2 regions of the Amycolatopsis sp. CA-211722 genome follow, and region 2 is predicted to be linked to the other one. Evidence: riboswitches for the same ligand, from Rfam matches in the RefSeq annotation. Region 2 holds a riboswitch; the other holds the start of a gene.
What was found. A riboswitch is a leader RNA that binds a small molecule or an ion and turns the genes downstream of it on or off. The one in region 2 is predicted to bind cobalamin.
Positions count from the first base shown of each region.

Region 1: linked by a shared signal. The riboswitch ahead of ACOCEP_RS37650 (peptidase) and the one ahead of metE (5-methyltetrahydropteroyltriglutamate--homocysteine S-methyltransferase) in region 2 are both predicted to bind cobalamin.

Region 1 is NZ_CP184752.1:8,233,546-8,248,398, forward strand. It holds gene ACOCEP_RS37640 (flagellar hook-length control protein FliK) at 1-323, opposite strand, end outside; gene ACOCEP_RS37645 (hypothetical protein) at 334-2,760, opposite strand; cobalamin riboswitch at 2,850-2,917, opposite strand; cobalamin riboswitch at 3,030-3,156, shown strand; gene ACOCEP_RS37650 (peptidase) at 3,189-4,196, shown strand; gene ACOCEP_RS37655 (helix-turn-helix transcriptional regulator) at 4,334-6,700, opposite strand; gene ACOCEP_RS37660 (QsdR family transcriptional regulator) at 6,749-7,345, opposite strand; gene bdeA (bis(hydroxyethyl) terephthalate hydrolase) at 7,486-8,343, shown strand; gene ACOCEP_RS37670 (ABC transporter ATP-binding protein) at 8,424-9,173, shown strand; gene ACOCEP_RS37675 (ABC transporter ATP-binding protein) at 9,160-9,864, shown strand; gene ACOCEP_RS37680 (branched-chain amino acid ABC transporter permease) at 10,004-10,882, shown strand; gene ACOCEP_RS37685 (branched-chain amino acid ABC transporter permease) at 10,884-11,885, shown strand; gene ACOCEP_RS37690 (ABC transporter substrate-binding protein) at 11,882-13,189, shown strand; gene fahA (fumarylacetoacetase) at 13,302-14,477, opposite strand; gene ACOCEP_RS37700 (hypothetical protein) at 14,474-14,853, opposite strand, start outside.
Region 2 is NZ_CP184752.1:5,276,647-5,291,499, forward strand. It holds gene ACOCEP_RS25480 (serine hydrolase domain-containing protein) at 1-1,040, opposite strand, end outside; gene ACOCEP_RS25485 (sugar isomerase domain-containing protein) at 1,130-1,858, opposite strand; gene ACOCEP_RS25490 (alpha/beta hydrolase) at 1,990-2,685, shown strand; gene ACOCEP_RS25495 (class I SAM-dependent methyltransferase) at 2,708-3,964, shown strand; gene ACOCEP_RS25500 (LCP family protein) at 4,059-5,270, shown strand; gene ACOCEP_RS25505 (GNAT family N-acetyltransferase) at 5,510-6,040, shown strand; gene ACOCEP_RS25510 (peroxiredoxin) at 6,027-6,491, opposite strand; gene ACOCEP_RS25515 (diguanylate cyclase domain-containing protein) at 6,561-8,408, opposite strand; gene ACOCEP_RS25520 (cytochrome P450) at 8,606-10,051, opposite strand; gene metE (5-methyltetrahydropteroyltriglutamate--homocysteine S-methyltransferase) at 10,189-12,462, opposite strand; cobalamin riboswitch at 12,562-12,783, opposite strand; gene ACOCEP_RS25530 (ribonucleotide-diphosphate reductase subunit beta) at 13,061-14,137, opposite strand; gene ACOCEP_RS25535 (ribonucleoside-diphosphate reductase subunit alpha) at 14,208-14,853, opposite strand, start outside.

The DNA of each region.
Region 1 (14,853 bases), 3.0 Mb from region 2:
GGGCGGCCTTCCAGGCGGCAGACGAAGGCGAGGCCCCAGCGGGCGGTCCCGGCGACCGCGATCCCCGCGTCCTGCAACGCCTTGACCCCCGTGCGGGCGGTGCCCGGCGCGGCGTTGGGCGAACAGCGGGTGATCGTCGGCGCGGCGGTTCCGCCGTTGCCGTCCAGCTCCTGGAAGTCGACCACGACGGTGACCCCGGTGAGGGCGTCGGAGCCGGTGCAGATCCCGGCGTAGCCCTTCGTGGTGTCGACCGCGTTCGCGGGTGCGGCGGAAAGCCCGATCAGTCCGATGAGGACGGACGTCACGGCGAGCAGTCTCTTCATGGTGTTCCCCCTATTTCTTGATGAACCGGCGAAGTACGAAAACCAGGGCGATCGCGGTGAGCGACAGCAGGACGGCCAGCCCCGCGAGCCCCCAGACCAGCCACGACGGCGAGGAACTGGACTGCTCCGCGGCCAGGACCTGCGGGCCGGACGGCTTCGCCTCGGACAGCGGGAGCCGGATCGCGGGAGACAACGGCGAATCCGCCGCGGTCAGCCAGGACCGGCCGGCCACTCCCTGCGCGGCGGCCAGGCTGGTCGGGAAATCGGTCTCCCCGGCGGGCTCCTTGGCCAAACCGCCATCGGCTTGGACCAGGCCGCCCAGTGACCGCGCGGTTCCGCTCGCGTCGAGCCCGGCGATCTGCCGCGCGGCGGCGACGGCAGCGCTCAGCGCGATGTCCGGCTCCCCGCCCTCGCCGGTGATCACTCCCTCCCCGGTCGGCCGGACGCCGAGCGCGCCCACCGCGGCGACGAACGCCGTCACGCGCCGGTCGGTCCAGCCGTCGGGGCGCCTGGTCGAGGGCGTGGCGTCGGTGTGCGGACGGGCGGCGAGCGCGGTGACCGCGGCGGCGGTCGCGGCGAGGTCGCCCGAGCCGCATTCCGCGGAGTCGAGGTGCTTCGGGAAGGTTCCGTCGGCGCACTGGCGCGAAAGGAGCAGTTCGACCGCCGGACCGGGATCGGCCACGGTGGCCAGCACCGCCCAAGCGTGCCGCTCCACGGTCTCGTCGGCGTCGGCGAACGATCCGAGATCGGTGAACTTGCCGTCGGCACCGCGCAGTTTCACCAGATCTGCGCGCATTTGCCCGGCGACGTCGGCCTTCGCGAACTCGGCGACGAGCACGAGTTTCGCGAGCGGTCCGGCATACGACGCCTCGCCTTGCTCGTACGGCGCGCCGTGGGCGTAGGCGCGCACGGATTCCGGTTTCAGCAGGAACTGCGACGCGCGAGCGACCGCGTCCGGCTGCTGATCCAGCGCTCGCAGGGCCAGCACCACGTCGGCAGTGGCGTCGTAGTCGACGTAGGTCTTTCCGTCCTCGGTCACCTCGACGTGATCGCCGCCGGCCAGCCGGTTGGTCAGGTAGGCGGCGAGGCGGGCGGCCGGTGTCGCCGTGGCCGGGGTGGTGATCGCCGCCGGGGTGTTCACCCGGACGACGGCCGACGTACCGGCCTTCCTGGATTTGGGCGGCGGCGTCACCGACTTCGTCGTGGTGGTCGCCGTGGGAGCGGGGCCGACGCCGGCCGGCGGCCGGATGTCGCCCTTCGCGAGCGCGTAGAAGCCGATCTGTGACAACCCGAGCGAAGCTTGGGCACTCGCGCGGATCCAGGTGTCGAGCCCGCCGATGCCCGACGCTCGCGCGGCCTCGTAGGAAGCCGGGTCGTAGGCGATCGCGCCGAGTTCGCCCGCGAGCTTGGTGCCGGAGTCTGCGGCGTTCGCCTGCGCGGATTTGAGGTACCGCACGCCCTTGTCCACCGCCGTATCGGCGCCGCCCGCGTCGGCGAGCGCCTGGACGATCACCCCGGTGCTGTTGGTGTTCGGTGCCTCGGTGCTGACCCCGCCGCCCCAGCCGCCGCCGGGGTCCTGGTTCGCCTTGAGCCAGGAGACGGTCTTGGCGATCGGGTCGTCGAGTCCGGTCGCGCCCGCCTTCCGTGCGGCCAGCAGCGCCGAGAGCCCGAGACCGGTGGCGTCGCCGTCGGTCGGGGAAAGGCCGAGCGGCTTGCCTTCGTCGCAGGTCGAAAGCTTGTGGCCGCCAGGGGTGACGTGGTCGCCGGTCTCCTTCGTCGGGATGTATCCGAAGATGAGGCGGAAGTAGCCCTCGGAACATCGCTGGGTCAGCAACCTGTCGATGGCGATCCGGTCGTTCTCTCCCGCCGCGGCGAGCCCGATGACGCCGAGCGCCTGGCCGAACGAGTTCGCGTCGTTGTTCACCGCGCCGGTGCGCTCCGGATCTTTGGAGTAGTCGCTGACCCGGCCCTTGTCGGGGCCCGTGCGCATGATCGCGGCATGGGTCTCGGCGACCAGGTCGTGGCCGTCGAAGTTCCGGGCGTCACGGCCGGCGACCTGCGCGGCGACCAGCGTCTTGGCCAGCGAACCGCCGACGACGACCTGGTCGAATCCGGGCGCGGGAACGAACTTCTCCCAGGTGAAGTAGTCGCTCGCGTGGCCTTCGGCGTCGAGGAACTTCATGATCGGCCCGGCCTTCGCGCCGTCGCCCGAGGCGTACAGCGCGAAAAGGACGTCGAGCATCAGACCGTGGTCCGGCAGTGTGCCGCCGTTGGGATTCTCGAGCGTGCCGTCCGGCTTCAGCTTCGTCGCGAGCCAGCGGGAATTCGCCTTCGCGGCGCCGGAGTCGTTCGCGGCGGCGGCCGTCCCGGTGAGCAGTGCGGCGACGACGCCGACGCTGACGGCGAACGCCGTCGCGGCCAGGTAACCGCGGCGCATGACTCCTCCTTGCGGCGTGACGGAGGACGGCGCGGGACGCCGCGGTCACCCCTGTTTATCGCGACAGTGGTTCGTGCGTCCGCCCGTTCGGTATCCCGGCTCGCCCTGGTGAAGGGCCTACGGTTGCGCGACAGCGCCGGATTTCGACCGGCTTCCCCGTCACGGGCGGCGGTGTTCTGTTGTCGAGCCAGCCGAGGTTAACACTCGATCACCTCCGGCAGGCACCGCTGACCAGGTCGGTCACCAGGATCACATCGCCCCTTCGCGCATGGCGGTACTCTTCGGATCGTCCGATTCAGCGCGGTCGTGGGGGAAGTCCGGTGAGAGTCCGGCGCTGTCCCGCAACGGTGTGCCCTCCAGGCGAGCCCGGTCACCCACGTCGCGCGGTGTCACCGACTCCTGTCGTGGAACTGCGGGAAAGGGTTCTCATGAGACGTTTGGTTTTCGCTGTCGCCATACTGTGCGGCCTCGGGCTGGTCGCCGCTCCGGCGGCGGCCGCGGCCACCCAGAACAGGGCGGACGCCGCCGCGGGCTGGCTCGCGAGGCAGATGGCCGACGGGGAAAGGTTCGAAGCCGACTTCGGCGGCCAGAAGTTCCCCGACCAGGGTTTGACGATCGACGCGATCTTCGCGTTCGCCGCGGCCGGGGTGTCGGACACGAACGCGGGCAAGGCGATCGCGTGGCTGGCCAAACCGGAGATCACCGCGGGTTACGTCGGCGGTGGCACGGAGGCGTACGCGGGCGCGCACGCCAAGCTGTTTCTCGCGGCGCGGGTTCGCGGCAAGGATCCGGCGACGTTCGGCGGCGTCGATCTGAAGGCGGGCCTGCTCTCGCTGCTGACGCCGTCCGGCCGGTTCTCCGACCGGTCCGAATACGGCGACTACTCCAACGCCCTCTCGCAGTCGCTCGCGCTGCTGGCGCTGGACCGCACGCCCGGCGGCGCGCCCGCGTCGGCCGTGGCGTTCCTCGCGGGCAGCCAGTGCCCCGACGGCGGTTTCCCGCAGAACTTCGGCGAAGCGACGTGCGCGAGCGACATCGACGCGACCGCGACGGTCGTCCAGGCCTTGCGCGCCACCGGTGACACGGTGAACGCCGCCGAGGGCACCGCCTGGCTGGTCAGCAAGCAGCACCCGAACGGCGGCTTCGGTTTCGGCACCGACGCACCGAACGCCAACAGCACCGGCCTCGCCGCACAGGCTCTCGCCGGGCACCGCCCCGCCGCCGCCACCAAGGCGCGGGAATTCCTGCGGTCACTGCAGACCGGCTGCGCCGGCGCCATGGCGGACCGCGGCGCGATCGCCTACGACGCCACCGGCCTGAACCCGTCGACCGCCCCGCGCGCGACCGCGCAGGCGATCCTCGGGCTGGCCAGGGTTCCGCTGAGCGACCTGCGCGGCGGCGGACGTCCGCAGGCCCCGGTCCTCGCCTGCCCGTAACGTCACCTCGTGAGTGGTAAGGACGGTTCTAACCGTCCTTACCACTCACGAGCCCCGACCGGCCCTGCACCGGTGTCCCGCCGCCCGGTGGAGCAGGTGGGTGACACGCGTGTCGTCCATCCAGTCACGCGAGTTGGTCATTCGCCGGCGGCGACCCGGCGCGCGAGCTCCACGCGGGATCGCACGCCCAGTGCCGTGAAGATGTTCCGCAGGTGGTGATCCACCGTGCGATGGCTGATCACCAGCCGCCGCGCGATCTCCTTGTTCGTCTCCCCGGCCGCCACCAGCCGGGTGATGGCGTCCTGCTGCGGGGTGAGCCCGGCGAGCGACCGGTGCGGGGTGTCGACGGTCTCGCCGGTCGCCCGTAGTCCGGCGCGAGCCCGTTCGGCGAACCGGGTCGCGCCGACGTTTTCGAAGCCCCGCAAGGCATCGCGGAACTGGTCGCGGGCGTCGCGGGTCCGGCGACGCCGTCGCAGCAGGGTGGCGTACGCGAACCTGGTCCTGGCGAGTTCCATCGCGCCGCCCGCCCGCCGGTGCGCCTCGATGGCCTGCCGGAATCGCCGCTCCGCGGTCTCCGGATCCGGCGCGGTCAGCGCGTGACAGCGGTGGCTCAGCGCGAGCCAGCAGGGCTCGGCGCCCGCGACGGTCCAGCGGTCGAACACCGCCAGCGCGGCCAGCGCGCGTTCGGGCCGCCCGGAACAGACGGCCGCTTCGACGAGCTGCGGGGTGGCCAGCACCCGGATCACCGGCTGGTCGCCGGAGACACCCGAAGCGAGATCTTCGAGCCTGCTCAGCGCGTCGTCGGGCCGGTCCTCGGCCAGATCCAGACAGGCGTTCGCCCACGCGGCGACGGCGGCGGGCCTGCCGAGACCGCGTTCGGCGATCCCCTCGGCCGCCTCGTCCAGCTCCGGAACGCGGTCACCGAGCAGAGCGGCGGCCAGCCCCAGCAACGTCAGATGCTCCATCCGCAGGTTGTGCGGTGCGCGAAGGCCGTCGCGGGACGCCGCCCGCGCGCAGGGGATGCGGTCGAGCGCGATGGCCGAGAGCGACAGGTAGATCAGCGCCCACGGCAGTTCGGCGTGCCGTTTGCCGAGCCTCGCGCGGCTCACGGCGGCGGCCGCGTATTCGTGCGCCCGTTCGGCATGCCCGCGGGCGAAGGCCGCTTCGGCCGCCCAAACGGCTCCGGCGACGTCCGAGCCCGCCATCCCCTTGTCGACCGCGTCCTTCAACGGGGCGACGGCGTCCTCGTGACGGCCGGCGTAAACCGACGTCAGACCGTGGAAATGCGCGGAGACCAGCTCGTCGCCCGCCGGGACCGCCCTGGCGAGGGCCCGGTAGCCGCTCAGATCACCACCGAGCCGGCGCGCCTCACCCGCCAGCAGGAGCGCGCCCGCCGGATCGGGCAGCTGCTCCGCCGCCGCGCCGAGTTCGTGGGTGGCGACGGCGGGATCGCCGTCACGCAGCTCGATCTCCCCGTGCAGCAACGCCACCGCACCCGGGGCTATGTCCACTTTGGACAGCAACAGACGCGCCCAGCCCGGTCTGCCCGCCTGCCAGGCCGCGTCCGCCGCCGCCAGGAGCCGAGCCGCCCGCGTGGCCGGATCGGCGGTCAGTGCCGCGGCGCGTTCGAGCTGCCGGGCCGCCGCCGCGTGGTCCACCGCCGGGGCCGCGGCGAGCGCGTCGGCGAGTGGCTCGGACGGCGTCGCCGTCGCCATCGCGCGATGCCAGAGCGCGTCAGGCCCTTCCTCGGCGACGGCCAGCCGCGCGTGCGCCGCCCTGCGGTCGGCCGGGGACGCCGCCGCGTACCAGGTCGCCTTCCTCGCGGAGAAGTCCATGCAGGTGGCCAGAAAACGAAGACGTTCGTCGAGCCGCATCGCGTCGAGCTCAGCCGCGTAACGGGGCAGGCGCTCCCGCAGGATCGGTGAAACCGGCTCCCGTCCGGCCGTCTGGGCGGGGGTCAGCGAAGCCGCCAGCTCGACCAGGTCGGCCGGGTTCCCGCCACCCAGTTCGACCAGCTGCGGGCGCACCCCGGCGGGCACGCCGCGGTCACGCAGCACCTGATCGGCGGCGGAATCGGTCAACGGCGGCAGCTCGACGGAGTCGAACTCGTCGGATCCGGACCGCGAGGCGAGCACCATCCCGACCGGCGCACCCGCCAATCGCCTGGCGGCGAAACCCAGCGCCGCCAAGGATTCCGGATCGACCCAGTGCGCGTCGTCGACCCAGCAGATCGTCGGCGCCGAAACCGCGCCGAGGCGGTCCCGCACCTCCGCGCCTCCGGAGACCGGCGCGCCGAACATCCGCTGCAGGGCGCCGTAGGGCAGCTCGCTTTCCGCTCGCAGGCCCCGCACCCCGACGAGCCGGACGCCGAGGGTGGCGCGCAGCGCGGTGAGCAGAGCCGATTTACCGAGCCCTTCCGCGCCGCGGACCAGCACGGCGCGGCCGGCGGCCGACCTCAGCCCGCCGAAGAGGTCGTCTCTCCCCCGCAGCGGGTACACAGGCATCGGCGCCTCCTCGAGATCCCTCTCGATGAAACACCAGGCGCAAGTGTTTCACAAGGTCTTGCTCGGCACCCTTCCTTCCACGAGCGCTCCGAGCAGCGTCGACGCCGCCTCGAGATCGGGGGTCCGGGAGGCGAGGACGTCCGAGTACAGGAACGCCTCCCCCAGCCGCACGATGGCGTAACAGAGGCTGTCCAGGCCGACCGTCGGTTCGAAACCGCCGTCCTCGACGTCGCGGCGAAGGAGCTCGACGTGCGCCGCGATCACCCTCGGCTGGACGCGTCCGTCCGGGTCGGTCAGCAGCCTGATCGCCAGCACCGGCTCGTCGTCGAGGAAGCGCCGGAACCCGGTACTCGCCGCCAGCACGGACCGGTACTCGCGCATGATCGACAGACAGCGCAGTTCACCGGCCGCGTTGCGCACCACGTCGCCCTCTTCGCGCTCCCAGGTGCGCGAGGCGGCCGTCAGGGTGCGCTCGGACAGGTAGTAGAGGGCATCACCGAGCAGGTCTTCCCGGTTGCCGACGCGGCGGAACAGGGTGCTGCGCGAGATGCCCAGTTCCTGGGCGAAGGCGGAGGTGTCGACGCGGACGCCGCGATCGATCCATCGCGCCGCGGTGCGGACTATGTCCTCGGCTGGAGGGTTCACGATCGCCGATCGTACGGGCGAGGAGGCCGGCCGGACCGGTCGCCGAGCAAGACTGGCGATTTCACCGATGCAGCGCACTCCCGCCCTTTGCGACAGTCCATCACCACGGACCGTGTTCAACGGCGAACGGAGACGGCACCATGCGTAGTACGACCCGGATCCTTTGTGGACTGGCCACCGTCGCGGCACTCACTGTCGCCCCCGCGGCCTACGCCGCCGAGAACCCCTACGAACGAGGACCCGACCCGACGGAAAGCAGCATCGAAGCGTCCCGCGGCTCGTTCGCGGTGTCCCAGACCTCCGTGTCGAGCCTGGCCGTCACCGGCTTCGGCGGCGGAACCATCTACTACCCCACCAGCACCGCGCAGGGCACGTTCGGCGCGGTCGCCATCTCGCCGGGGTTCACCGCGACCCAGTCGAGCATCGCGTGGATGGGCCCGCGGCTGGCGTCGCAGGGCTTCGTGGTGTTCACGATCGACACAAACACGATCTACGACCAGCCCGACAGCCGGGGTGACCAGCTCCTGGCGGCGCTCGACTACCTCACCCAGCGCAGCACCGTCCGCTCCCGCGTCGACACCACCCGGCTCGCGGTGGCCGGGCACTCGATGGGCGGCGGCGGTTCGCTCGAAGCCGCGCAGGACCGGCCGTCGCTGCAGGCCGCGGTGCCGCTCGCGCCGTGGAACACGCAGAAGTCGTGGTCCTCGCTGCGGGTGCCGACGTTCGTCATCGGCGGCGAGTCCGACTCCGTCGCGCCGGTGGCGTCGCACTCGATCCCGTTCTACACCAGCATTCCCGCTTCGGCGGAGAAGGCGTACATGGAGCTGGACAACGCGAGCCACTTCTTCCCGAACACGGCGAACACGACCATGGCCAAGTACACGATCTCGTGGCTGAAGCGGTTCGTGGACAACGACACCCGCTACGAGCAGTTCCTCTGTCCCGCCCCGGACGACCGCGCGATCAGCGACTACCGGGACACGTGTCCGCACGCCTGAGCGTCTTCGGTCCCGGCGCGCCCGCGCCGGGACCTCCTCTTTCCGTTGGGAGTTCTTGCGTGACCCTGTCGACCTTCGAGATGTCCGGCGTGTCGGTGACCTTCGGTGGTCTCGTCGCCTTGTCGGACGTCTCCCTGACCGTCGCGCCGGGCCGGGTGCTCGGGGTGATCGGCCCGAACGGGGCGGGCAAGACCACGCTCTTCAACGTCGCGTGCGGTTTCGTCCGCCCGGACACCGGCACGCTGACCTGGCGCGGGGCGGAACTGCGGCGGCTGCGCCCGCATCGGCTCGCCGGCCTCGGGATCGCCCGCAGCCTGCAGGAACTCGGCCTGTTCGACCGGATGACCGTGCTGGACAACGTCCTCGCGGGCGCGGGCAGGCACGCGAAATCCGGCTTCTGGTCCTCGATGCTGGGCCTGACAAAAGACGAGAAGGCGCTGGCCGAGCGGGCGATGGCCCGACTGGAGACGTTCGGCCTCGCCGACGTCGCCCATCGGTATCCCGGGAGCCTGCCGTACCCGGTGAGGAAGCGGGTCGCGCTGGCGCGGGCGCTGGCGAGCGAACCCGACCTGCTGCTGCTCGACGAACCGGCGGGCGGTCTGTCGTCGGCCGAGATCGAGGAGGTCGGCGCGCTGGTCCGCGGCCTGACCGACCACATGTCGGTGATGCTGGTGGAGCACCACATGGATCTGGTGATGGGCGTCTGCGACGAGATCGTGGTGCTGGACTTCGGCAGGGTCATCGCGCGCGGCACCCCGGACGAGATCCGCGCGGATCCGGCGGTCCAGGCGGCCTACCTCGGCGAGGAGGTGGCCGGTGCTGACCGTTGAGCGGCTCTCGGCGAGCTACGGCCCGGTGCGCGCGCTCGACTCCGTGAGCCTTTCGGCCGCGGAGGGCGAGATCACCGCGGTGCTCGGCGCGAACGGCGCGGGCAAGACCACCTTGTTGCGCACCATTTCCGGCCTGGTGGCGCCGACCGGCGGCGGTATCTCGCTGGCAGGCAGGGACTTGCGACGAGTGTCCACAGAGGACCTTCCGGCGCTCGGGCTCGCGCACGTCCCCGAAGGCCGCGGCGTGCTGGCCGAACTGACCGTCGAGGAGAACCTGCGGCTCGGCGCGCTCGGGGCACGCGGCCGCGCGACGGCGGCCGATCTCCGCCGGATCTACGCCCGCTTCCCGGCGCTGGCCGACCGCAAGAACGGTCTCGCGCACGTCCTTTCCGGCGGGGAGCGGCAAATGCTGGTCATCGGCCGCGCGCTGCTCTCCCGGCCGAAGGTGCTGCTGCTGGACGAACCGTCCTTGGGGCTCGCGCCCCGGATCGTCGCGCGGATCTTCGGCCTGCTGCGCGGTCTCGTGCACGACGAAGGGCTGGCCGTCGTGCTGGTCGAGCAGAACGCGCGCAGCGCGCTGTCCATCGCCGACCACGGAGTCGTGCTCAACCTGGGGCAGGTAGTCGTCCGGCGGGACGCCGCCGCGCTCGTCGCGGACGACGACCTCCGGCACGCCTACCTCGGATTCTGAAAGGGAGCCCTGTGGATCACACGACCCTGTCGCGAAAGCCACTTTCGGGACGTCTGATGTCCCGAAAGTGGCTTTCGCGACGCCCCCACGGCTCACTGGTGACCGGCTCGGCGCCTCACCCCCGGAGAAAGGGAGCCCTGTGCAGCAACTGCTGACCACCGCGCTCACCGGCCTGACGCTGGGCGTGGTCTACGCCGCGTTCGCGCTGGCGCTCGTGCTCATCTGGCGGGCGACGCGGATCGTGAACTTCGCGCAGGCGCCGATGGCGATGATCACCACCTACCTCGCGCTGGTCCTGATCGACGCGGGCTGGTCGTACTGGGCCGGTTTCGCCGTGGCGCTGCTTTCGGGCCTGGTACTCGGCGCGCTGGTGGAACGGTTCGTGATCCGGTTCGTCTCCGGGAAACCCGAGATCAACGCCGTCATCCTCACCCTCGGGCTGTTCATCGTGCTGCACGCGCTGGCGGCGCTGGTGTTCGGCTCGCGGTACCGGTCGTTCCCGGCGCCGTTCGGGCTCACCGGATTCCAGGTCGGCGGCACGACGATCGCGCTGACCGGGTTCGGCGTGTTCACCATCGCCGCCGTCGCGGTGGTGCTGATCGGGCTCGTGCTGTTGTTCCGCGGGACCGATCTCGGCCTGCGGATGCGGGCCGCCGCCTTCGACCGGGAAGTGGCCCGCCTGCTCGGCGTGCGGGTCGGGCGGATGCTCACCCTCGGCTGGGCGCTGGCCGCGCTCGCCGGTTCCCTGTCCGGACTGCTGATCGCCGGCGGCGGCCTCGTCCATCCGTCCTATATGGACGGTGTGGTGGTGTACGGTTTCGTCGCCGCGGTGCTCGGCGGGCTGGACAGCCCGGTCGGCGCGGTCGTCGGCGGTGTCGTCCTCGGCCTGTCGCTGAGCCTGGTGAGCGGGTACGTCGGCTCCGAGCTCGTGCCGCTCGCCGCGCTGGCGCTGCTCATGGTGGTGCTGTTCCTGAAGCCCGGCGGCCTGTTCGCGAGCGCTCGTGAGCGAAGGGTCTGACATGCCACGCCGCACTCTGCTGATCGCCCTCGCCGCGCTGGTCGTCGTCGTGCTGGTCCTCGAGAACTCCGGACCGTTCCTGACCTCGCAGCTCACCACGATGGCGTACTTCGCGATCGCGGCCGGCGGCCTGACGGTCCTGACCGGGCTCAACGGCCAGCTCTCGCTCGGGCACGGCGCCTTGATGGCCGTCGGCGCCTACTCGACGGCGCTCCTGCTGAAGTCGGAATTCCTTCCGCTGCCGGTGATCCTGGTGGTGGCGATGGTGATCACACTGGCCGTCGGGGCCCTCGTCGGCGTCGCCGCGGCTAGGCTGCACGGGCCGTATCTCGCCGGGGCGACGCTCGCGCTCGCCGTCGCCGTCCCCGGGATCCCGTTGTTCTTCGGCGAAGCCCTCGGCGGCGAGCAGGGCTTGCCCGTGCGGATGCCGGAGATCCCCGGCTGGCTGGCGGACGCCGCGTTCTTCGTCACCGGGCGGGAACTCACGTCGATCCGTTACCTCGCTTATCTTTCGTGGCTCGCGGTGATCATCGTGTTCGTGCTGCTGGCGAACCTCTCCCGCGGCCGCGTCGGACGTGATTGGCGGGCGGTACGCGACGAGGAGGTGGCCGCCGAGCTCGCCGGGATCGACCTCGGCCGCACGCGGGTGCGGGCGTTCGTCGTCAGCGCCGGATGCGCCGGACTGGCCGGAGCGCTGATGGCGTTGTCGGCGCGGCTGGCGGCGCCGAGCGGGTTCGCGCTGACGTTGTCGCTGCTGCTGGTGTCCGCGGTGGTGCTCGGCGGGCTCGGGAGCCTGACCGGTGCGCTCGCCGGGGCCGCGCTGCTGACCTTCCTGCCGCCGCTGGTGACCGGCGCGGGAACGGATCTCGGCCTGTCCGACGTGGAGGCCGCCCATCTGGCGCCGTTGATCTACGGCCTGGTCACCGTCCTGATCGTGCTGCTCGCCCCCGCCGGTCTCGCCGGTGGGCTGCGAAAACTCATCCACCGGAGGAGAACTTCATGAAACGCTGGACCAAGGCCGTGGCCGTCTTCCTGGCCGTCACGGTCACCGCCGCCTGCGGCGCGGGCGGCAGACCCGAGGGCGGTCAGAAGGGTTCGACGGTCGGCGTCACCGACACGACCATCAAGATCGGGGCGCATTTCCCGCTGACCGGGGTCGCCGCGCCGGGCTACAGCGAGATCCCGAGCGGGCACCAGGCCTACTACGACTACGTGAACGCGAACGGCGGCGTCGACGGCCGCAAGATCGAGTTCGTGGTGAAGGACGACGGCTACAACCCGACCACCACGAGCGCCGTCACCGACGAACTGGTGCTCAAGGAGGAGATCTTCGCGATGGTCGGCGGCCTCGGCACACCGACGCACAGCGCCGTCGTCGATTTCCTGAACAACTCGAAGGTGCCGGACCTGTTCGTGTCGTCGGGTTCGCTGCGCTGGGGCGACGATCCGAAGAAGGCGCCATTCACTTTCGGCTGGCAGCCGGACTACGAGATCGAAGGCAAGATCATCGGCGACTGGGTGCGGAAGAACCTGCCGAACGCCAAGATCGGCCTGTTCCTCCAGGACGACGACTTCGGTCGCGACGGCGAGAAAGGCGCCCGGCGTTATCTCGGTCAGCAGATCGTGGAGGTCGCGAAGTACTCGCCCGGCAACACCGACATCGCGCCGCAGATCGCGAAACTCAAGGCGGCGGGCGTGGATCTGGTGCTGGGCTTCACCGTTCCGTCCTACACCGCGCTTTCCCAGCTCGCGTCGCTGAAGATCGGTTTCAAGCCGAAGTGGTTCTACAGCAACGTCGGCTCCGATCCCGCGCTCGTCGGTTCACTGCTCGCGCGATTCTCCGAAGGCAAGGTCACCAATGGCGCGTCGCTCATCGACGGCGTGGTCACCACCGAGTACCTGCCCGGTGTCGACGCGCCGGACAACGCCTGGACGAAGCTGTGGCAGAAAGTCTGGAAGGCGCACGGCAAGGGCGGAGACCTGACGAACTACCGCATTTACGGGATGGCGCAGGCGTACACGTTCGTCCAGGCGCTGCGGGCGGCCGGGAAGGACCTGACGCGCGAGCGACTCGTCGAGGTGATCCAGCGGTCCGGGAAGACGTTCGAGGGGCCGGGTTTGGCGCCTTTCCGCTATACCGGAGACAGCCATCTGGGCATCTCCGGCATGTCGGTGGTCGAGCTCGAGGGCGGCGTCGGCAAGGATCTGACGCCGGTCCTGGTGACAGATCTCGGTGAGGCCCACATCAAGGCGGACGACTCCGCCGCGAACGACGGGCCGCCGCCCAACGGGATTCCGGGTAACTGAACGGTGGGGCGTCGGTAACCGGCCACCTGTCGCGAAAGCCACTTTCGGGACAGCAGACGTCCCGAAAGTGGCTTTCGCGACACACCACACCGGTCACAGCCGCCGCATCGGCTCAGTTCGACGGCAGCACGCGTCCCCGCACCTCGCCGAACCCGATCCGCGAGCCGTTCGCGCCGGGCGCGGTGCCGGTGATCACGACCTCGTCGCCGTCCAGCAGGAAGGTGCGCTCCTCACCCTTGACCGTGAGCGGTTCCTTGCCACCCCACGACAGTTCGAGGAACGCGCCGCGCTGCTGCTTCTCCGGGCCGGAGATCGTGCCGGAGCCGTACAGGTCGCCCGTGCGCGAGGAAGCGCCGTTGACCGTCAGATGCGCGAGCATCTGAGCGGGCGACCAGTACATCTCGCGGAACGGCGGGCGGCTGACCTCCTCGCCGTTCCATGCGATGACGAGGTCGATGTCGAGGCCCCATGGTTCGCTCTCCCGCAGGTACGGCAGCGGTTCCGGGTCTGTCTGGCCGGGCAACGGGATCCGCGCGGCCTCCAGCGCCAGGATCGGCACCACCCAGGGGGAGATCGACGTCGCGAAGCTCTTGCCGAGGTGCGGGCCCAGCGGGACGTATTCCCACGCCTGGATGTCGCGGGCGGACCAGTCGTTGAGCAGGACCGCGCCGAAAACGTGGCGGGGGAAGGAATCCGGGGTGATCGGGGTGTTCAGCGGGGTTCCGGTGCCGACGATGAAGCCCATCTCGGCCTCGATGTCCAGCCGCGTGCTCGGCCCGAACACCGGCGCCGCTTCGGCCGGGGCCTTGCGCTGACCGCTCGGACGCACGATGTCCGTACCGGAGACCAGCACCGTGCCGGACCGGCCGTGGTAACCGACCGGGAGGTGCTTCCAGTTGGGCAGCAACGGTTCCGCGTCGGGCCGGAAGAGCCTGCCGACGTTCGAGGCGTGGTGTTCGGAGGCGTAGAAGTCGACGTAGTCCGCGACCTCGATCGGCAGGTGGAGGGTCACCCGTTCGATCGCGTGGACCGCGCCGTCGGGGACCTCGCCGGAGACCAGGTCGCGGATCCGCTCCCGGACCGCCACCCAGCGGTCGTATCCCTGCGCCATGAACGGGTTCAGCGTCGGCTCGGCGAACACGTCGTCGCCGAGCGCCGCGGCCAGGTCGAGAACGGAGTCGCCGACGCGGACGCCGACGCGCGGGGAATCGCCGTCGACGGAGAACACGCCATACGGCAGGTTGTCGATGCCGAACAGCGAGCCGGCGGGGATGTCGATCGTGGTCATGCCTCTCCTCGGGGCGCCTCGAGCAGGCCGAGTCCGGCCAGTTCGGTCAGGGGGTCGGTGATGCTGCAGGTGCCGAACGACGTGAAAGCCGCGCGGAGGGCGGCGACGCGTTCCGAGCCCAGTGCCCGGAGCCGCTCGGCGATCGCGGCGCCGTCTCGTTCCGCGAGAACGGCTTCGGCGTCGCCATCGGTGAGGACGGCGTCGGCGGCGAGCATCAGGTTGAGGAAACCGTGCTGTTCGAAGCCGGTCTCCGGATCGGTGTTGCGGAGGGCGTGGTGCAGCCCGGCGGTGGCCTTGAACGGAACGCCCGCTTCGACGGCGGCCCGCACAGCGGCGGCGAGTTCCGCTTCGCCGGGGTACAGCTCGGCGCGGACGC
Region 2 (14,853 bases):
CTCTCGGGGTCCGCGCCACCGGACGAGCCGCCGAGCCCGTCGTGCCCGAAAGCCCTCGGGTTCGGGCCGAAGCCGCGTTCCTCGCTGCCGAGGTAGAACCCCAGCGCCCATTCGTTGCCCAGCCCGCCGACGACGTCGGCCTCGCGCCCCTGTCCTTCGCGGGCGGTCGCGAGCGCTCCGGCAGAGAGCAGCCGGCCCGAAGCGAGCGCTCCGTAGACGGTCGCGATGGCCTTGGCCGTGCCGTGCCCGTTCAGCGCGGGCAGGATCGCGCGTCGCCACTCGGGTTCGTTGGCGTCGCGGCCTTGGACGCGCGGATTCGCCAGCGCCGCGAGGGCGGCCGGTCCGGCGTTGGCGAACGCCTGGGTCAGGGCGGTCGTCATCTCTTCGCTGAGCACGGGCTCGACGAGGGTGGAGCACCGCGCCAGATCGGCTTCGGAGTCCAGGCCGATCCGGAAATCCGCGTCCAGCGGGCCGGCGACGTGACGGGCGAAGTACGCGCGGACGTCCTGCCCGCTCACCCGGCGGATCACCTCGCCGACGAGGAACCCGAACGACAGCGCGTGGTAGCCGCTGGCGGTGCCCGGTTCGAAGAGCGGTGCCTGCGCGGCGAGCAGCCCGGTGATGTGGTCCCAGTCGTAGAGTTCCTCGACCTTCACCGGCCGGTCGACGCCGATCCCGGTCACCCCGGAGCGGTGCGAGAGCAGCCATCGCACGGGAATGTCCTGCTTGCCCGCGGCCGCGAACTCCGGCCAGTACTTCGCGACGGGCGCGTCGATGTCGAGCGCGCCGGTGTCGGCGAGGTGGTGCGCGCAGAGCGCGGTCATGCCCTTGGTGGTCGACCAGACGTTGGTGAGCGTGTCCGCCCGCCACGGGGTCGTCCGGTCCGGATCGGCCCAGCCCGCCCAGAGATCGACCACGGTCTCGCCGTGCCGGGTCACCGAGAACGCGGCGCCGAGCTCGCCGCGTTCGGCGAAGTTCTCTTCGAAGGCGGCGCGGACGGGTTCGAAGCCCGCCGCGCACTCGCCGTGGATCTCGGTCATGGCACGGACCTCCTGCGGACACCGACCGGTCGGTATGTGACCGTAGAAGTGCCGCGAGGGCGAGTCAAGAGGCCCGCCCCCGCGGATCGCTACCGCAGCGCCGGGACCCGCGCGCCGTACTTGGCCAGCAGCGCGGCGTTGGCCTCGTCGCCACCGTCCACGTTGGAACTGCGCCACAGCGGGATGTCGACGCCCTGTGCCGCGCCGAGGTCGACGACCTCGGCGAGCACGAGGTTCCAGAGGAACGCGTTGATCACCGTGGACAGCGGCGCGGTTCGCGGCGCCTCCGGCGGGTAGCTCGAATCGCCGGGACGGACGTGGGAGTCGAGCACGATGCTCGCCTCTTCGATCAGCGTCGTGGCCGCGCGTCGGGGCGCCGCGGCCACCGACGCGGCCGAACTCACCGCGATGACCGACGCCCCGCGCTTGCGCGCCCCGGCGGCCAGTTCGACCGGATACGGGTTGACCCCCGACGTCGAGAACACCACCAGCAGGTCGTCCGGTCCCGGGGCGCGCTCGGCGAGCACCTCTTCGGCGAGCCCGGAGCGGCGTTCGGTCTTGGTGCTGTGCTGCGCGCCGTGCAGCGGCAGCAGTTCGGGGTGGTAGACCGGGTACACGCAGGCGAGCCCGCCCGCCCGGTAGAAGGTCTCGGCGACCGCGGCCAATGAATGCCCCGCCCCGGCGGTGAACACCAGGGCGTCCGCCCGGATGACCCCCAGGATCAGCTCGGCCGACTTCCGGATCTGCTCCGCGTTACCCCGTTCGGCCTCCGCGAGCCGTTCGGCGACGTCTGCACAACGTTCGGTGGTGCTCACCACATCCGCCCTTCCGTCTGGAGATCAGCGACGAATGTATCGCGTGGACCAATGGCCGAAGTGGAATACATCGGGTCATGATCGAGGTTGACCCGATCACTGCGGCCGGGGTTTCGGAGACTGGAGGGTCCAGGGTGAGCGAGGCTGATCCCGCGGTGCGGACTTGGCGAGCACGCGGCCAGGTGAAAGCCGTGGTGCTGGTACTGCACGGCGGCGCGGAGCACAGTCATGCCCGCGTGGCGCCGTGGCGGCTGGCCTACCAGCGGATGGTGCCGTTGGCGAGGGACGTCCACCGGGCTGGCCGGGCGCACGGGGTCGAGGTGCGGCTCCTGCGCAACCGGATCTACGGCTGGAACGACCACGGCACCGACGCGCTCGCCGACGCGCGCTGGGCTCTGGACCGGATCCACGACGAGCACCCTGGGGTTCCGGTGATCCTCGTCGGTCATTCGATGGGCGGGCGGGTCGCCCTGCGCGTCGCCGACGATCCGGCCGTCATCGGGGTCTGCGCGCTGGCCCCGTGGACACCACCGGGTGAACCCATCGGTGCCGTCGGCGGCCGTGCCGTGCTCATCGCGCACGGGACCAAGGACCGGATGACCGATCCGGTGGCGTCACACGCTTTCGCGGAACGCGCCGAAAAGGTGACATCGCGGTCGGCGCGATTTGAAATAGGCGGCGAGGGGCACGCGATGCTACGAAGGTCTCGCGTCTGGAACCGTCTCGTCCGGGCTTTCACCCTCGAGCTGGTCGAAGCCGGCGGAAGCGACGAAACGCTGAGCGGCGCCTGGGGGCGGCCGAGCTCGGAACGGCTGCGGATCCCGGTCTAGACCGGGTGGGAGGGAGTTTCTCATGTCCACGTCGAGCGTCGATCGGACGGCCGGTTCGTCCGGCCTGCCTGACGAAAACCGGTGGCCGGGACTGGCCACCCCGCCGCATTCCCCGTTCCGGGCGCGGATCGCCGAGCAGCTGTTCCGGCAGGCGGTGCGCCCGCTGAACGTCCGCGTGCGCATGCCCGACGGCTCGCGGCTCGGCGCGGGCGGGCCGGACGCGCCCGAGATGCGGCTCAACCGCCCCGCCGCCTTCTTCCACCGCCTCGGCGTGGACGCGAAGATCGGCTTCGGTGAGGCCTACATGGTCGGCGACTGGACGAGCGACGCGCTCGCCGAGGTGCTGACCCCGTTCGCGGAGCGGATGGCGACGCTCATCCCGCCGTTGCTGCAACGGTTCCGCCGGTTCGTCGACCGCGGCCACCCCGCGGGCGAGGAGAACACCGTCGAGGGCGCGCGGGCGAACATCCATCGCCATTACGACCTGTCGAACGACTTGTTCGGCGCGTTCCTGGACCCGTCGATGATGTACTCGTCGGCGTTGTTCGGGCCGGACGACGATCTGACCGCCGCCCAGCATCGCAAGATCGACAGCGTCCTCGACTACGCCGGGGTCCGCGATGGCGGCACCGTGCTCGAGATCGGCACCGGCTGGGGTGAACTCTCGATCCGGGCCGCCGCGCGCGGAGCCAAGGTCACGTCACTGACCATTTCCGAGGAACAGGCGAAGCTGGCGACCGAGCGCATCGCGGCGGCGGGTTTCGCCGACCGGGTCGACGTCCGGCTGTGCGACTACCGCGACTCCACCGGTCAGTACGACGCCGTGGTCAGCGTCGAGATGATCGAAGCGGTCGGGGAGGCCTACTGGCCGACGTTCTTCGAGACCATCGGGAAGCGGCTGAAGCCGGGCGGCAGGTTCGGGCTCCAGGCCATCACCATGGACCACGAACGCATGCTCGCCGCGGCCCGGTCGTACACCTGGGTGCACAAGTACATCTTCCCCGGCGGGCTCATCCCGTCGACCACTTCGGTCGAGCAGGGTGTGCTGGCGCACACCCGGCTGAAACTGCAGGGCGTGCGCGAGTTCGGGCAGGACTACGCCCATACGTTGCGGTTGTGGCGGGAGAGGTTCACCCAGCGGTGGGACGAGATCTCCGAATGGGGCTTCGACGACGTCTTCAAGCGGATGTGGGAGTTCTATCTGGCGTACTCCGAAGCGGGCTTCCGGTCGGGGTACCTCAAGGTCCACCAGTTCGGATTCGCCGAAAACGGACGGTGAGCTCCACCCAACCGATGCGGGGTGCCGGACGTCCTTCACCTAGGGTCTGCGGTTGACTGGGCCCTACACGCGAGATCGGGACGGGTGATTCGGCATGACGTATGGAGGCGACGACCGAGGGCGACGGATGCCGCCGCCCCAGCGGCCGCCGTCCGGCCGCCCCCGGCGGCATCAGCCCGCGCAGATGATGCCGCTGCCGGGCCGGGGGAGCAGCCCGTACGACGAGCGGACGAGGCCCATGGGGCACGGCGGCCAGGAGCGGCCCTCCGGCCCGCCACCGCGCCGCCCAGGCCCGCCGCAGCCCCCTCCGGGGCGCCCGATGGACGACGCGCGCCCGCCGCGGCGGCGTAAGCGCTGGGGCTTCGGCAAGGTGCTGCTCACCTTGCTGACCGTGTTCGTGGTGTTCCTCGCCGGCGTGTGGGTGTACCTGGAGTTCTCCATCAACCGCGTCGACGCGCTGGCCGACTACTCCGGCCGCCCCGTCGCGGCCGAAGGCACCAACTGGCTGATCGTGGGCTCCGACAGCCGGGACGGGCTGACCCCCGAAGAGCAGGAGAAGCTCGTCACCGGGGACAGCAAGGCCGCCGGTGGCGGCAAGCGCACCGACACGATCATGGTCGCGCACATCCCGTCCAACAGCGTCAAACCGACGTTGCTGAGCCTCCCGCGCGACTCGCAGGTGACCATCCCCGGGCACGGCAAGAACAAGATCAACGCGGCGTTCTCGATCGGTGGCCCGACGCTGCTCGCGCAGACCGTCGAAGGTGCCACGGGTCTGCGTATCGACCACTACGCCGAGATCGGCTTCGGCGGCTTCGCGAAGATCGTCGACGCTATCGGCGGGGTCCACATGTGCTTGGACAAGCCGATGGAGGACACCCTCACCAAGATCAAGATCCCCGCGGGCTGCCAGGACCTCCAGGGCCCGCAGGCGCTCGGGTTCGTCCGGATGCGGCACAGCGAGGCCACCCCGCGTTCGGACCTCGACCGCGTGGCCAACCAGCGGAAGTTCATCGGCGCGATGGTCAGCGAGATCGGCAGCCCCGGCACGCTGCTGAACCCGTTCTCGCTGTTCCCTCTGCTGTCGACGGCGCCGGACGCGCTGACGATGGATTCGGGCGACCACGTGCACAACCTGGTGGGACTGGCGCTGGCGATGCGCGGGATCTCCTCGGGCGGCGTCGTCACCACGACGGTGCCGGTGACCAGCGGTTCGGCGGAGAACTGGGACAAGACGAAGTCGAAGCTGCTGTTCGACGCGCTGAAGAACGACACGGAGATCCCGGACAGCGCGATCCTGACCTGATCTCCGGCCGCTCTGGTGCGCTATGAACGGGCCGTTCCTTGCAAATTTCGCAAGGAACGGCCCGTTCATAGCATTCGGGGGCGTTCGCGTGCCCGAGGCGTCCGCTGCTCCCGCCAGGTGCCATGAAAGGGTCGTTCAGGACGAAAGATGTCCTGAACGACCCTTTCATGACACCCGCGAAACCTGTTCGGCGCCGAAAACCGGAGGCGCCCGGAGCGAAGGCGCGTCACCATGGGTGGATGGAAGCGCCCGCCGAGACCCTCGCCGACGAAGTCGTCACCCTGCGCCGCTGGAAGCCCGAGCAGCTCGAAACCCTCGCCGCCGTCGCGGGCGACTCCGCCGAACACCTCGGCGCGTGGATGATCTGGGCCACCTACGGGTACGGCCGTCGCGAAGCCGCCGACTTCCTGGACCGGAGCGCGAAGAACTGGGCCGACGGCAAGACCCACGACTTCGCGATCCTCGCCGGGGACGAACTCGTCGGCGGTACGGGCATGATCGTCCATCCGGACCGGATCGAGATCGGCTACTGGCTCAGCCGCCACCACACCGGCCGCGGCTACGCGACGAGGGCATCGCGGCTCCTGACCACCGAAGCCTTCCGGCTCGGCGCGCCGGAGGTCGAGATCCGGCACGACGAGAAGAATCACGCGAGCGGCGCCGTGCCCGCGCGGCTGGGGTTCACGATGATCGGCGAGAAGAAGACCGAACCACCGCTCGCCCCCGCCTGCGCGGGAGTCAGCCGGATCTGGCGGCTCAAGCGTCCTTAGTCTCGCGCTCCCGCAGGGCCGCGAGCGCCTTGTCGGCGTGCACGGTGAACTTCAGCTCGCTCTTGATCACTTCGAGCACCTTGCGGTCGGTGTCGATGACGAAGGTGTGCCGTTTGGCGTGCAGCGGGCTGAACTTGCGCCAGACACCGAACTGTTTCGCCACCACACCGTCCACATCGGACAGCAGGGGATAGTCGAAACCGTGCTTGGCCGAGAACTCCTGCTGTTTGGCGACGGCGTCCGGGCTGATGCCGACGCGGTGCGCGCCCACCTCGGCGAATTCCGCGGCCAGATCGCGGAAGTGGCAGCTTTCCGCGGTGCAGCCGCTGGTCATCGCGGCGGGGTAGAAGAACAGCACGACCGGGCCGGAGGAGAGGAAGTCCGACAGCGTGCGCTGCTCGCCCTTGTCGTCGGGCAGGGTGAAGTCCGGGGCGATGTCACCTTGGTCCATGGACCGATCCTGTCACGTCGGTGGGCGGAGCTGAGGTGTGACCGGCGCGGGTTCACCGGAGAACACAGCTCAGTGGGCGTGCCGTTCGATCAGCTCGTCGACCTCGTCCCCGGTCGCGGAATCCGCGACGAACGAACCACGCGCCGCGAGGACGCCGTACCGCCGCAGCCGTTCGGCCTGTTCGTGGCTGAGGACGCCCTCCGCGCCGATGCGCAGCTTCAGCTCCTTGGCCCTGGTGACCAGCTGGCACAGGTGGCGGACGTCGGCCTCGTCCTCCCCGTCTGCCAGCGCGTCGACGACCGCTCCGGACAGGATCACGTGGCGGACCGGCAGCCCGTGCCGCGGGATCAGCTCCAGATCGTCCGAACCGGAGATGGTCAGCACCAGCTGAGCGCCCAGGTCGGCCAGTACGGCGAAGGAGTCGAGCACCTCGCCGCATTCGTCGAGGATGGATTCGCGGTCCGTGCACAGCCGCAGCGCCTGGGCGGGCAGGTTGTGCCGGTCGAGCTGTTCCTTGACCAGCAGGACCAGATCGGGCTCGATGGCCAGCCGGTTCGGCAGCCGCACGCAGACGTCGGGCGCGGCTTCACCGAACCTGCTCCGCCATCTCGCGGTGGCGGCGAGTGATTCGGCCAGCAGCCACCGGCCGAGCGGGATGGTCATCCCGGTGATCTGCGCGAGCGGATAGAACTCGTCCGAGTCCAGTTCGCCCTTCTCCGGGTGACTCCAGCGCAAACCGGCGTTGACCGCGGCCAGCTGGTCGGGATTCGCGAGCTTCACCGTCGGCTGGTAGATCAGCGAGAACTCGCCGTTCTCCAGCGCGCCCGCGATGACCGCGCCGAGCTGGTAGCGGCTCCGGTCACGCGCGTCGAGTTCCGGATCGAACAGCATCCACTGTGCCTTGCCCGCCTCCTTGGCGCGGTGCAGGGCGATTTCCGCGGCGCGAAGCAGATCCTCGGGACCACCTTCGGCGACCCCGCGGACGACGATGCCCGCGCTCGCGCTGACGCCGATCCCGTGCCCGCCGAGGTAGATCGGCTCGACCAGTTCGTCCAAGGCCTGCTCGACCAACGCGATCACCTGGGGCGAGGTGAAGTCGCCGCGCAGGAGGACGGCGAACCCGTCGCCGGACAGGCGGGCGACCGATCCGTCGTACCTTCCGGTGAAGACCGACGTGAGCTTCTTCGCGACCCCGCGCAGGACCTGGTCGCCGACGCCGGCCCCGAGGCCGTCGTTGATCACCTTGAAACCGTCGACGTCGAGATAGACGAGCGCGACCTGCTCGGTGCCGGACCCGGCCAGCGCGGTTTCGAGGGCGTTGCCGAACGCGGTGGCGTTGGGCAGGCCGGTCAGCGGGTCGTGCACGTTCTGGTGCAGCAACCGTTCCTGCAGCAGGTGGATCTCGTTCGCGTCGGCGACCATCAGCACCGGATAGGTGGAATCGGGCCGGTCGCCGGGGAGGTCGGTCAGGGTCACGTCGACCCAGAGCGTGCCCTCCTCGCAGTGGTCCAGGAGCAGGCGTTCCTGTTGCGTCGGCTGGCCGTGCGTCATGAGCTGCGCGAGCCCGTTCCGCAGCCGGGCGACGTCGTGTTCGGCGGCGCCTAGATCGGGGATCTCCCGCCCGCGCAACGCGGCGGGACGGCAGCCGAGGAGACGGCCGAGCGCGGCGTTCGCCTCCACGATCGCGCCGTTGGTGTCGGCGAGGGCGATTCCTATGGGCGAGGCCGAATAGAGCTTCGAGAAGCGCAGCACGGCGGGCTGATGGTCGGGCTCGGCCAAGACGGCGTCCTGGGCGACACCGAGCAGCAGCTGTTCGAGTTGCTCCTTGGGAAGCGATACTCCTTTAGTGTCAGCGAGCGTCTCGGCCCATCTCCGAGCGACGTCCACCAACCCTGGCGCGGAACCAGGTTCGGGCACACTTCACCTCTTCATGCGCGGTTGATGGCCAGCTCAGACCGGGTGTCCGAGCCCATGGGCCCACACTAGGTATGAGCCGGCCGGGTGTAGTGCCACGGCATCATGCGCGATCCGGGGTGTCTACCGGCTGAAAGGGTGATCGCTGCTACACGAGTGGTGACCGGAAGTTACCAAGAGTACTCGATCGTGGCGTGGCTTCACCGAGGCCGCAGGCGGATCGGCAGGCCGTCCGCGGGAACCGGCAGGGACACGTAATCCCAGCGCGCGGTGTAGTCCTCCGGCACCGACCACCGATACGCCCGCAGCATCTCGTGCAGCAGCGCCTTCACTTCGAACGTCCCGAAATGCAGGCCGATGCACTTGTGCGCGCCACCGCCGAACGGCATCCACGCGTAGCGATGCGACTTGTCCTCGCGGCGCTCCTCGCCGAAGCGGTCCGGGTCGAAACGCATCGGGTCGGTCCAGTGCTCGGGCGAGAAATGGTTGACGGTGGGGGAAACCCCGACGAGTGTCCCTTCGGGAATGAAGTGACCGAGGACCTCGGTGTCCTTCACGGTCTTCCTTGTCAGGGAAGGAACCGGGGCCACCAGGCGCAAGGATTCCTTGATCACCAGGTCCAGAGTGGTCAGGGTTTCCAGCGCCTCGATGTCCGGCACGTCGTCGCCGAGCGAAAGGGACTCCTGGCGCGCGCGTTCCTGCCACTCCGGGTTCTTGGCGAGGTGGTAGACGGCGGCGGCGCTGGTGATGGTCGAGGTGTCGTGCGCGGCCATCATCAGGAAGATCATGTGGTTGACGACGTCGGAGTCGGTGAAGCGGTCACCGTCTTCGGTGGTGGCGTGGCACAGCGCGGTGAAGAGGTCGTCGCCGTCGCCCGCCCGTTTCGCGGGCAGGTTCGCCGAGAAGTAGCGTTCGAGGACCTTGCGGCCGTGCAGGCCCGCCGCCCAGCGGCCGCCGGGAACGGGAAAGCGCACGATGGCCGTGCCGGCGCGCACGGAATTCACGAACGCGCGGTTGATGGCGGCCGCGTCGTCGCCGGACCGCATACCCATGAACACACGCGTCGCGACGTCGAGCGTGAGTTGCTTGAGGGACCAGTAGATCCGCGGGTTCGGCCGGTCCGCCCACGCGGCGACACCCTCGCGCAGGGCCGGCCCCATCTGGTCGACGTAACCGGTGAGCCGCTGCCGGGTGAACGCCGCCTGCATGATCCGGCGGTGCAGGTGGTGCTCGCCGAAGTCGAGCAACATCAGGCCGCGGTCGAAGAACTGCTCGATGAAGAACTTCCAGCCCTCCTGGGAGAAGGCCTTGTCCTTGTTCACCAAGGCGATCTGGGTGGCTTCCGGGCCGGTGAGCGCGACGATGCGGCGCCCGAACGCGCCCATCCACGACACCGGTCCGTAGGTCTCGTAGCGTTTCAGCCCGAACTCGATGCCGAAGCGCATGAAGTCCAGCGCGTGCCCGATGACCGGTGGACCCTCGTCGCCGAGGACGGGTTTGAGACCCGGTGGCGCGGGCGCGAGTTCGCGGACCGGCCACGACGCGCCGAGCCAGCGCTGGTCGACCGAACGTGGCAGGGGGATCGAGGTGAGCGGCGGGACCCGCTCGCGCAGCGCCCCGGTGACCTTTTCGACGGCGTTCGCCATGGTGACCATCTCCCCGCTGAGATCGGCTACCTGCCCACCATCGCACCCTTGTTGACGTCCTGACAATACCTCGATGGAAGTTCCGTGAAGGCCCCCTTCCCTCGGCTGAGCCGAGGGAAGGGGGCCTTCACGCGGCGTCAGGCCAGCTCGGAGCGGACCGTGCGGGCGGCCGCGACGAGGTTCCGCAGCGCGGGCTCGACCTCGGCGTATCCGCGGGTCTTCAGGCCGCAGTCCGGGTTGACCCAGATCCGCTCGGCGGGCACGGCGCCGACGGCGGTCCGCAGCAGCCCGCTGACCTCGTCCACGTCGGGGACGCGCGGCGAGTGGATGTCGTAGACACCCGGCCCGACGCCGCGGCCGAAGCCCGCCGCGCCGAGGTCGGTGACGACCTCCATCTTCGATCGCGCGGCCTCGATGCTGGTGACGTCGGCGTCGAGCGCGTCGATCGCCTTGACCACGTCGCCGAATTCCGAGTAGCACATATGCGTGTGGATCTGCGTCGCGTCGTCGATCCCGGACGTCGCGAGGCGGAACGACGAAACGGCCCACGCGAAGTACGCCTCATGCGCCGCCGCGCGCAGGGGGAGCAGCTCCCGCAGTGCCGGCTCGTCCACCTGGATGACGCGGATACCTGCCTCCTGGAGGTCGTGCACCTCGTCGCGGATGGCCAGCGCCACCTGGCGGGCGGTCTCGCCGAGTGGCTGGTCGTCGCGGACGAAGGACCACGCCAGGATCGTCACCGGACCGGTCAGCATGCCCTTGACGGGTTTGCCGGTCAGGCTTTGTGCGTAGCGTGCCCACTCGACGGTCATCGGCTCCGGACGCGAGACGTCGCCGTACAGGATCGGCGGCCGGACGCACCGCGAACCGTAGGACTGCACCCAGCCGAAGTCGGTGGCCGCGAATCCGGCCAGCCGCTCGGCGAAGTACTGCACCATGTCGTTGCGCTCGGGCTCGCCGTGCACCAGTACGTCCAGCCCGAGGTCCTCCTGAAGCCGGACGACGCGCTCGATCTCGGCCTTCATCGCGGCCTCGTAGCCCGCGTCGTCCAGCGAACCCGCCTTGTGCGCGGCGCGCGCCTTGCGGACTTCGGTGGTCTGCGGGAACGAGCCGATCGTCGTGCTCGGCAACGGCGGCAGGTCCAGCGCGGCCTGCTGTGCCGCCGCGCGCCGGGCGTAGGGGGAGCGGACGGTGTCCTCCGGCCGCAGCGCCTCCAGCCGGGCACGCACTCCGGAGTCGGCCAAGTCGGCGGCCGTCGTGCGGTCCGAGGCCGCGGCACGGGCGGCGGAGAGGTCGACGCCCTCTTCCTTCAGCGCTCGCCCGAGCAGGACGACCTCGTCGACCTTCTGCCTGGCGAAGGCGAGCCAGCCCTTCAGGCGCGGGTGAAGCCCGTCCTCCCGCTCGACGTCGTAGGGCACGTGCAGCAGCGAGCAGGACGTCGACACGCTGACCGACCGCGCGGTGCCCAGCAGGGTCGCCGCCCGGCTGAGCGCGCGAGCCGGATCCGTACGCCAGACGTTGCGCCCGTCCACGACACCGGCCAGGACCTCCTTGTCCCGCAAGGCGGGTTCGGCGGCGACGGCATCCACAAAGGACTCGTCGGTGACGAGGTCGACGGCGACCGCGTCGATCGGGGAGCGGGCGAGGACGCCCAGACCGCGACCGAGACCGCCGAAGTACCCGGCGACCAGGATCTTGGGCCGCGCGGTCTCCTTCGCGAGCCGGTGATAGGCGCGGATGAGCGCGTTGAGCTCCCGCTCGGTGCGGTCGGCGGCGAAGGCGGGCTCGTCGAACTGGACCCACTCGACGCCTTCGTCGTGCAGGCGACGCAGTAGTTCGACGTAGCCGTCGAGAAGGTTGTCGAGCAGCTCCAGCGGGCGGAAACCCTCCGGCGCGGTCTCCGACGGCTTCGCGAGCAGCAGGAACGTCACCGGGCCGACCAGCACCGGCCGGGTTTCGACGCCGATCGCGCGGGCTTCGCGGTACTCGTCGAGCGGTTTGGTGCCGGCGAGCGAGAACGTCGTGTCCGGGCCGAGTTCGGGGACGATGTAGTGGTAGTTCGTGTCGAACCACTTCGTCATCTCCATCGCCGGCGCGTCCTGCACGCCGCGCGCGGCGGCGAAGTAGGTGTCGAGCGGTGAGAGGCCGAGCGTGGTGAAGCGCTCCGGCAGCGCTCCGAACAGCTCGGTGGTGTCGAGCACCTGGTCGTAATGGGAGAACGTGTTGGAGGGGACGGAATCCAGCCCCGCGTCCTTGAGTTCGCGCCAGGCGCGGGTGCGCAGTGCGCGGCCGGTGCCGAGCAGCTCGGCCTCGTCGATCTTGCCCGCCCAGTAGCGTTCGAGCGAACGCTTGAGTTCCCGGTCCGGTCCGATCCGCGGGTAGCCCAGCACCGTCGTGCCGATTTCGGTCACAGCTCTCTCCTCGCGAGCTTGTCGTGAGAGCCCGGAGCGCGCAGGAGTGACCGCCGTTCGGTCGTGCCCATCCCACGAGGCCCGGACTCACGCACGCCGTCGGCGCGCGTACCACGGGCAGGTCTTCGGACTCGTGGGCGACTCGCTCGCTCCTACCGGCCGTCGCTTCCCGGGACGCCATGCCCAGTGCTTTACCGTGTCTCGCACGGTGACGGCTTTCGTTCCCACATACCGCTGCGGGGCAGTCCCGGATTCGCACCGGGTTCCCTGTTACCTCGACCGGCCTGGGAGGCCGGGCGAACCAGTAGCACCGTCGAGCGTACTCAGACGCGCTAGTGGCCCGCTGGACATGTGACGAACCGGACGCCACGCGTGACTAGACGGCGAACTCACGTGATTGAACGGCGAACTCGCGTGTTTGGGGGCGTAACTCGCGTGATTGGGGGCGTAACTCGCGTGTCTGGAGACGGAACACGCCGGGCGGAGGCCGCCCGGCGTGTCGTCCATATGGTCACGTGAGTTCGTCGTTCAATCACGCGAGTTACGTGTCTGATCACGCGAGTTACGTGTTCAGACACGCGAGTTACGAGTTCGGGGGTCAGTCCCAGTCGAGGGCGCCGCCCGACTGGTACTCGATGACGCGGGTCTCGAAGAAGTTCTTCTCCTTCTTGAGGTCCATCGCCTCCGACATCCACGGGAACGGGTTCTCGGTCTCGCCGAAGATCGGCGCGAGGCCGATCTGCTGGGCCCGCCGGTCGGTGATGAAGTGCATGTACTGCTCGATCAGCTCGGCCGAGAGCCCGAGCATGCCGCGAGGCATGGTGTCGCGGGCGTAGGCGACCTCGAGCTCGCACGCCTCGGTCAGCATGGTGCGGACCTCGGCCTGGAACTCGTCGGTCCACAGGTGCGGGTTCTCGATCTTGATCTGGTTGATGCAGTCGATGCCGAAGTTCAGGTGGATCGACTCGTCGCGCAGGATGTACTGGTACTGCTCGGCGATACCGACCATCTTGTTCCGGCGGCCGAGCGAGAGGATCTGCGCGAAGCCGGTGTAGAACCACATGCCCTCGAAGATCACGTAGAACGCGACGAGGTCACGCAGGAAGTTCTGGTCGGCTTCCGGGGTGCCGGTCTCGAAGTCCGGGTTCTCCAGGTTCTGGGTGTACTTCAGCGCCCACGCGTCCTTGTCCGAAATGGACGGGACCTCGCGGTACATGTTGAACAGCTCGCCCTCGACCAGGCCGAGGCTCTCGCAGATGTACTGGAAGGTGTGCGTGTGCACGGCCTCCTCGAACGCCTGGCGCAGCAGGTACTGGCGGCATTCGGGGTTGGTGATCTGCCGGTACACCGCGAGCACGATGTTGTTGGCCACCAGCGATTCCGCGGTGGCGAAGAAGCCGAGGTTGCGCTTGAGCATGGTGCGCTCGTCCTCGGTGAGGCCGTCGGGCGACTTCCACAGCGCGATGTCGGCCTGCATGGCGACCTCGGTCGGCATCCAGTGGTTGTTGCAGCCGGCGAGGTACTTCTCCCACGCCCAGGTGTACTTCATCGGCAGCAGCTGGTTGACGTCGGCGCGGGCGTTGATCATCCGCTTGTCGTCGACGTTGATGCGGGCGGCGCCGACTTCGATCTCGCCGAGGCCGGTGGCGTCGGCGGAAGCGTCAAAGGTGGTCATGAAAGCTCCAAGAGGGCGTCGTGAGTGGTAAGGACGGTTAGAACCGCCCTTACCACTCACGAGGATGTTTTTACTGGCAGGCTTCGCAGTCGGGGTCGTCGATCCGGCAGGCGGCGCCGTCGGTGGCGACGAAGTCGACGTCCGAGACCTGCGGCATCTCCTTCGGCTCCGGCTTGGCGGCCGGGGCGGTCACCGGGACGGCCGGGACCGCGGCGGCGGGCGACGGCGGCACCGCGGCGGAAGCCGACGGGGCGGGCGAAGCGGCGGGAGCCGGAGCGGCGGCGGGCTTCGGCGAAGCGGGGGCCGGGGTGGCCGAGACCGCGTTCAGCTTGCCGTCGGTGCCGCGCAGGGTGCTCTTCTCCACGTGCGTCGCGGACCGCGCCCGCAGGTAGTACGTGGTCTTGAGGCCCTTGTGCCAGGCGTAGCGGTACAGCTCGTCGAGCTTGCGGCCGCTGGGCGCGGCGATGTACAGGTTCAGCGACTGCGCCTGGTCGATCCACTTCTGGCGCCGCGAACCGGCGTCCACCAGCCACTTGGACTCGATCTCGAACGCGGTCGCGTACAGCGCCTTCAGGTCGTCCGGCACGCGGTCGATCTGGCCGAGGCTGCCGTCGAAGTACTTCAGATCCGAGACCATCACCTCGTCCCACAGCCCGCGCTCCTTGAGCGAGCGGACCAGGTGCGGGTTCACCACGGTGAAGTCGCCGGACATGTTC